Regions from separate parts of the Xanthomarina sp. genome, predicted to be linked through region 1. Evidence: riboswitches for the same ligand, from Rfam matches in the RefSeq annotation. Region 1 holds a riboswitch; the other holds the start of a gene.
What was found. A riboswitch is a leader RNA that binds a small molecule or an ion and turns the genes downstream of it on or off. The one in region 1 is predicted to bind S-adenosylmethionine.

Region 2: another riboswitch for S-adenosylmethionine. It lies ahead of VKY41_RS10625 (hypothetical protein); the one in region 1 lies ahead of VKY41_RS01950 (hypothetical protein).

What each region holds. Positions count from the first base shown of each region.
Region 1 is NZ_DATGNR010000012.1:47,574-51,653, reverse strand. Features, by position in the region: gene VKY41_RS01965 (hypothetical protein) at 1-622, opposite strand, end outside; gene VKY41_RS01960 (DUF6557 family protein) at 678-1,085, opposite strand; gene VKY41_RS01955 (hypothetical protein) at 1,106-1,546, opposite strand; gene VKY41_RS01950 (hypothetical protein) at 1,537-1,746, opposite strand; SAM-I-IV-variant riboswitch at 1,955-2,053, opposite strand; gene VKY41_RS01945 (metallophosphoesterase) at 2,255-3,190, shown strand; gene VKY41_RS01940 (hypothetical protein) at 3,275-3,790, shown strand; gene VKY41_RS01935 (MDR family MFS transporter) at 3,860-4,080, opposite strand, start outside.
Region 2 is NZ_DATGNR010000078.1:36,079-40,158, forward strand. Features, by position in the region: gene VKY41_RS10620 (BspA family leucine-rich repeat surface protein) at 188-1,090, shown strand; SAM-I-IV-variant riboswitch at 1,171-1,267, shown strand; gene VKY41_RS10625 (hypothetical protein) at 1,310-1,672, shown strand; gene VKY41_RS10630 (hypothetical protein) at 1,732-2,445, opposite strand; gene VKY41_RS10635 (hypothetical protein) at 2,595-3,923, opposite strand; gene VKY41_RS10640 (hypothetical protein) at 3,913-4,080, opposite strand, start outside.

The DNA.
Region 1 (4,080 bases):
CATCCATATATTTGTTATAAGATGGATCTGTAAGAATGCTTTCCATAGTATCTGCAATGCCTTTATGCGTCGATTCTAACATGAGGTCGGGATATCTTATTCCATCAGCAGTTTTATTCCTCTTAACAACCTTATGGTAATCTTCGATCATCCAAACGATGTGTATGTCTTTTAAATCATAGCTTTTATTAGTTAAACTAAAGGACAGATTAATATAGTTTATGGCATCACCAACTTTATCTAAAAAGATGAGGTTGGGTTTATTGGTTTTATCGCTTAATGCAATTTTAGAGGATAATTCACGCGGCATTCCTCTATTAAAATCTGGATGGTCACTTAGCGCGTTAAATGCCTTAGTTATATCTATAGGATCTGACATATCAAGTGCTGTAATGTCTAGTTTATTCATGCTTTTAGCATAGTTTATCGCTTTTTCAGATTTTAAAACGTCTTGAAAGCCACGCTCGTAGCCAAATACTTCTCCTTCTATATTAAGTAGTTCCTCTACGACTTCTTTTTTCTTGGTTCCCAAAGCACCCATCATAATAACGGCGGTATTGTTTTTTGGGTAATCTACACCTCCTAAGGTGATACGGTTGTTAGTTTTGTCCGTTTTTTTCATAATTTTAATTTTTGTTGGTTAATAATTAATTTTGTTAGTTAATACGCTCACTTACTTATCGTTTGAGTACTTTTTGTATTTCCTCTTCTGAAAAACTTACAAAAGTCATTTCGTAAAGACAGTGAACCACAATTTCCTGTTCTGAAAAATTATCTAAACTGGCTTGGTAAATATCCATTCCTAACCATTGTCTCCAGGGAGTAAATTCTATTTCTTGCGGATACGTTTCTTCTTTGGTTTTTGGATGTTTATGCAGACCGGAAACTTCAAAGTAGTCATCATCTTCATCCGTTTCTTTTGTAATTATAATGGCGAAATCATTTTCTTCAGGTTGCATCTTTTTTAATCTTTCAAAAACCATTTCATAGCCTTTTATATTTTCTTCGGCTTCAGGATAGATTTCTAAAAACTTAGCAGATACATTTTTCCATGTATGGTTTTGTAGGAGTTCTTTTAAGGTCATAGTTTCTTGGGTTTTAATGATTAATTTATAAGTATCAATAATTCCTCAGGCTTTTGTAAATAATAGTCTATAGGCATAAGTGTTTTTGTTTTGCTTTTAAGGCGAATGAGCTCTGTGATAAATGCATTTTCATCAGACAATGAGGTACAGGTTAAATAGCTTATAGAGTTCATGCCATTTTCTTTGAGATGAGCTATATGGGAATTGTTTTTATTGATTTTATGAATGAAGTAGTCTATACTGTTTTCATTAAATAAACTTCGGATTTCTTTATAGCGTTCTAGTAAGGATTCTAGTTTTCTATTTGTCGATTCTTGAGCTTGCTTAAAATACCAAGATTGACTATCTGCGGTTGCAAATTTTTGACTTAAGGTGGCATATTCGATTAGTATCGATGCAAGTGTTGATTCGCTTTTCTTCTTTAGAATGATATTTTCAATATTTTTAAGTCTTACAGGCATATACTAATTGCGCTTTTTAGAGTTATATTGTCCCAACTTGAATCATAAATCCAATATGTTTCTTCGATAAATAAGAGGTTTTGAAGTTTTTCGGCATCTGTTTTTCCTCTTGTATAGAATTCAAATTCATTAACGTAAGTAGAATCATCAAGAAGGTCCCTGTGCTCTTTTAATAATTCATTGAAAGTTAAATTTGTCATAGTTTGTAGGTTTAAATTAATTCATGGTTTATGCGCATGCGATATAGCTAGACCACAAGGGACCTATACAAGCACAGGCTTCATTTGAGAGCGTTGCACAACAGAAAGCTAGCTGTTCTTGTTAGAACTTTAGGTTTCTGAACACACGGCTCATTATGTTTATTAGTTTATAATAAACACGTTGTAATAAAATCAGTAAGAAATTGGGTTGTTGACATACTTTTCCTAAAAGTTAGGCTCATTGTTTTTAGCACCTTCGCCTGCTAGGGCAGGTTGCTATCACCTCATGTGATTCTTAATGAGAGTTCTCAATATAAGAAATAAATTTTAAAAATCCTACTTTTTTTGTAAGAAAATTCGTTTTAAATATGTTTTTTAGGGATGCTTTATGCCGATTTGTTTTGAACTTATAAATATTGAAATCAAAGAGTAAGTTCCTTTGTAATTTTTCTACTGGATGTTTATATTCAACCTTTATAAACGAAAACTAACAACCTAATAATAAAAAATGATTGATTTAATTGGAGATATTCATGGCCATGCAGATGAGCTAGAAATGTTACTTAAAAAGTTAGGATATACTAAGGAACACAAGTTTTATTCCCACCCAAATCCTGATAGGAAAGTATTATTTGTGGGCGATTATATTGATAGGGGGCCAAAAAATAGAGAAACTTTAGAAATTGTAAAGCATATGGTAGATAATGGAACTGCCATAGCCCTAATGGGTAACCATGAATATAACGCGCTATGTTTTCATTTGAAAGATGCCAACGGAGAGTATTTAAGAGAACATTCAGAAAAAAACACCCAACAACATATCAAAACAATAGAACATTTTAAAGACAGGCCAGAGGAATTTAAAATGTATTTAGAGTGGTTTAAAACCTTGCCTTTGTTTTATGAAACAGAAACTTTTAGAGCCGTTCATGCTTGTTGGGATTATGATAGTATTGATTATCTCAAAAATAATCTCGAAAACAACAAACTTACAGATGCTTTAATTCGTGAATCGGAAACCGAAAAAGGAGCATTGTACAGAGCGATTGAAAATACCTTAAAAGGAAAAGAAATTACAATTCCAGGAGAGGGTTTCTTAGATAAGTACAAGCATCGTCGTAATGAAATGCGATTTAAATGGTGGGAAGACTTAAAGAATAAGACCTACAAGGAAATGAGTGTTCAGGAAATTAAAAATCTTCCAAACATAAAAATTGATTCAACATCCATAAAAGATAATAACTATTACAAAAAGGATGATAAGATGGTCTTTTTTGGTCACTATTGGTTGGAATTCAAAGATGGCGAAGAGCCAACTGTATTTAGGGATAATATTTGTTGTTTAGATTATAGTGTGGCTAAAGAAGGGCATTTAGTTGCTTATACTTTAAATGACGAATTAACTTTAGATAAGGAAAACTTCACCTATGTAAAGAAAGCTTAAAACGCCTAAAGGATTATCTTGTTACGATGAAATAGTAGAAATTTCGTTCATTTTAAATTATTAAAAGCAATAAGTAAAATAACTTTGAAGTATCTAGTGAATATTCCTAAAGATTACCTGTTGTTATTACTAAAGGATAAAATTTATATAAGTTTTAATTTTAGTAGTAATCAATTAAATAAGTTCAAAACCATTTTAGACTGGAAGCAAATTTCAGCTAATCAGGTTATGGACTGGAATTATCATGTAATAAAAGAGTTTGAATATTATTGGGATTGGGAAATATTACAGCAAAATAGAGCGGTTAATAATAGATTGACTTTAGGCTTGTTGTTTCCGGATAGAGTCGAGCTTCCAACGTGTAATTGCAGTTTTAAGTATGATTTCTGTGAGTGTGAAAACGCCAATTGGTATAATGGAAATTGGGAAAAAGGATACTTGAATTCGGATAGATTTAATTACAAACCTATGCCGTCGGCAACTGAAACACTTATCAATGCTATGGTTTATAACCTTTCCGAAGAATTATTGGAAAATATTTTGAAAGAGAATGATATAAATAATGAGCTCTTGTTACAGTATGGTATTACCCTAAAGTAGTATTATAGAATAACTCCTTGCAGTACCCTTAAGTAAGGTGTTACTGTGCATAAGATTTTCGTAGTTAGACTAAAACGTTTCAATTCTTGCAAAGTGTTTTGGAGTTAACAGCAACACGAAGAGTGTTAGGAATCCTACGCTAAGTATACCAATATAAACAGTATGGGTTGAATCAAAAAATGACTGTTGCAAATAGTTTTGAACCGTATCGTTAGAGTGGGCAGATTGTAATACTTCTACCACCTCATTCACCTTGGGTAGAGAATTTTGCAAATTTTCTGGCGCTTCAG
Region 2 (4,080 bases), on a different contig from region 1:
ATCAATTAAGAAAATCAAAGTTGATGATGAAGCAACTAATAATCTTTTGCTTTGAATGGAAATCACAATTTAAAATTTTAAAATCTCACGTTGTTTCCCTAAAAGATTGGCTTGAAAATTAAATTTTTCAACTTATATCAATAATACTCCTTATTAATCTTATATTTATTACACTAACCAACTTATTATGAAAACAATAAACAAATATTTTTTTTTAAACACATTCACCATCTTATTCTTATCCATAATAACATTTACTAATTGCAGTAGTGACGATAATAGTAGTAATGACAATACAGACAACCCTGTCTATTTAGACACCAATGGCAGTACTATTAAGGCTAAAGAATGGGCAGAAATTGGAGATATAGGTGAAATTAACGGGGAATTATACACGGTTGTAGATTATCAGGTATTAAGACAGATGATTATCAATGATGAAGATTTCTCTAAAGTCGCTACAACTTTTGTTACCAACATGCACACACTATTTAGAGATAATAGCAGCGGTATTGTTTACCCAATAAATTATGACATAACAAGCTGGGACACAAGCAACGTAACTACCATGCATGGTATGTTTTATGACCAAGAATCTTTTAATCAAGATATAGGAAATTGGAATACAGGTAATGTAAGCTCAATGGCTAGTATGTTTACAAACGCACACTCATTTAATCAAGATATTGGAAATTGGGACACAAGCAATGTAAGTACAATGTATGCCATGTTTGCAAACTCATATTCATTCAATCAAGATATTGGGGATTGGAACACAAGTAACGTAAGAACAATGAGTCTTATGTTTACAAGCTCACATTCATTTAATCAAGTCATTGGGAATTGGAACACAAGTAATGTAATCAATATGGGTTGGATGTTTGCAAATGCACAGTCTTTTAATCAAGACATAGGAAGTTGGGACACAAGCAATGTTACTGAAATGATTCAGATGTTTAACGCTGCTCAATCATTTAATCAAAATATATCTTCATGGTGTGTTTCTAATTTCACACAAGAACCACAACATTTCTCTATAGACTCACCTTTAATGACAATAAATAAACCTATTTGGGGAACATGCCCTTAATTTATGAGGTACTATCTTAAAGGCTTGCATCCTAATTCGTAATTTCTCAAAAATTCTATTACATTTAAGTTATAATATAATTTATACTTCAAGAATCTTAATTTATAAGATACCAACCGAGACGAGAGTCCACGGTGGTTAAATGATGTGGACTGACTGTCAAAATAAAGTGCAACTCTCCTATTTAATTGATGATGTTTTTAATAAAACAAAAAAGTTATGGCCATTCAAAAATTATTCAGTTTTTTTAATTCTTTTAAAAGCAAAAAGACTGTAAGAAATAATCATAAATTAGAGATTAACAAACCTGTTCAAAGAATAAAAGTTGATGATGATTTTAGCATCATAAAACAAGCTTTTATTGATTTAGGCATTGATATAACGGATATGTCAGTCAAGAAAATTGAAAATGAATTAGATAAAAGGATAATAAACAATATTGGAAACTCACTACAGCAAACAAAAGATAGCAAAGGCGAGGAAGCCACAAGAAATTTTTTTGCCCATAATGAAAACCACAATTTAGTTATTTTAAAAGCTCATCTGGTATCTCTTAAGTGGTGGTTTGATAATAATCTATAATGCTCTAATAAATCTAACATCAACCTTGACTCATTCTGCATTCCTCAATTTGAATTTAATTAGTTCCGCAAGCTTTTTTTTAAACACAATATATGTTGATTAATCCAATTATCTAAATTATCTCTATAATCTTGACCTCCACGGTTAACAGCAGTTTGAGATGGACTGTAAGAAGTGGAAACAAATTCAATTTCATTGTTATTACAAGTATTAATAATTTGTGTAACAAATGGATTAAAACCTAAATTAATATTTAATGGTCTTGCAATTAAATTATTCTCAATTCGACGATTACCTAATGTATGGATTACTTTGGTGATATTATTTTGCTCTAAAAGCTCTATTATCTGATGATTAAACTCTAAGGTTTTATAAAATAATTGATTATTAAAATTAAACGGTCTTCTTACTCGAAAGAGTTCTTTATCTTCATATTTAGTGTAAATGCGTTCATTTACATATTGATTTAGAACTTCTTCATTGGCACATTCTAACTCAATGGAGTTAATGATGTCGCAACAGAAAAATCTATATTTATTCATACAGACTATTTTGTCTTGAAGATTGTTCGTGAAATGATTTTCAGGTAAATTCATGTTTCTGGCTATACTTTTCCAAAAATGATTTGTGGTTCTACCATAATAAAAATCTGTAATTTGATTTGGGTCTGGTTTATTTGGATTAAATGAACCTAAAACTAATGTCTTTGATTTTTTAAAAATTGGATTTAGGTTTTCCAAATCCCAATTTACTAATGCGTGTTGTATTATCATTTTTCAGTTTTGTAAGTAACAAGTTACCATATAGTACATATCTTGTTTATCAACTAATTTAGCAAACAGAAACCGAATAGAAAATCTAAGAGGATTTTCGTAAGTAGGCGAGTACTAGCTATTATTATACATGCCGTTAACCACAGGTTTTATTCCGATTTATTTAGTATATATTCAAATATGTTCGATGTGATTTTTTCCATTCCTTCTGCAATTTTATCGGAATGATAAACAACTTCAAATTCTAAATCATCGTATTTCGCTGTTAAATATATTGTGTCTTTTACCGCTCGAATATTTAGAGGAATCGAAATTTCAAATTTGACATCGTATCCATATTTTTCAAATTCTTTATTAGTTAGTAAAACATCTGTATTGTCAGTAGAATTGAATAAAGTGTTTTCTATTTTAACTGTTTGACTAATACTGTTTTTATCAACTAATGTTGTGAATTGAACAATTTCATAATCTTTTCTGTCTTCTAATTTTACAACTAAATTAGTTGGTGGAATAATCTTTTCAATTACTGATTTATTTTTAACTCGAATGGTAGAATACTTTGCTTTTTTGGAGTCTTTAATTTGAAGACTGTAATTTGGATTTTGAGTTATTTTGAAAATAGGGTTAAAAATTTTCTTTCTATCTTCTTCGTCATATTCGTTTAATATAAGATTAACAGTTTCTTCATCATAATCCGCATCTAAAACTATATCTTTATACTTATAACCAACACCTAAAGCCCAATCTTTTATTTCTCTATCCTCTATTGCACCTTTCATTACTTTATCAACAGCCAAACCAACTTCAAAACTCCCATATTTTAAATCAACCATTCGAAAGTCCAAATCAGGAAGGATTCGATTGAATATTTTATGTAGTTTACTATTATCTGTTTTTAGTTCTTTAAAAGCAACAAAAAAATCTGCCTTCAAAAAATTCTTAAAAGATTTTGATAAGTTTGAAAGTAGGTCAGTTGCTAATTCGTTTAATCCAATTGTATCTGAATACTTAGCATTAATTGGCGCAAATTTTACATAAAAAGCTTCTTGCCTTAAACTTGTTAAATATGATGTCGATTCATAATTTCTTATGAAATCTAAGTAATATGAATTCTCTGAAGGTCGATATTCAAGAAATGAATCTTCTAAAGGAAGATAATTATTATCAATAAGGTCAGTCTGAATAATATCTAAATTTAAAATGTTTCCTTCAAAATCTTGTTCTAGGAAATATCCAATATTCTTATTTTGTAATATTAATTTACGAAGTGATAAATTTTTAGTTAGATAATTATATATAGAACTTTCTTCTACTTCAAGCATTAAATAATTATCAGAATTTTCTAATGTATCCACTAAATACAAAAGAAAATGCTTGTCATTTCTTTTATAGTGAGTTAGAATAGGCTCATCTATAAAAATGATATCTTCAATTTTTTCAAATTGATTAAGGTCGAATATTTTTTTGTTATTCTTCATCTTGGTTGACAAGTGCAAATTTAGTTAATAAATTAACTTCTTTTTTAGGGAAGAATGTATAATGTCTTTTGTTTTTTGTTGGATATTTAATACCATCATCATCAGTGATTTCACTTACTGCTATCGCAGTAAACTTTTCTCTTGTTTTCTTTGGCAG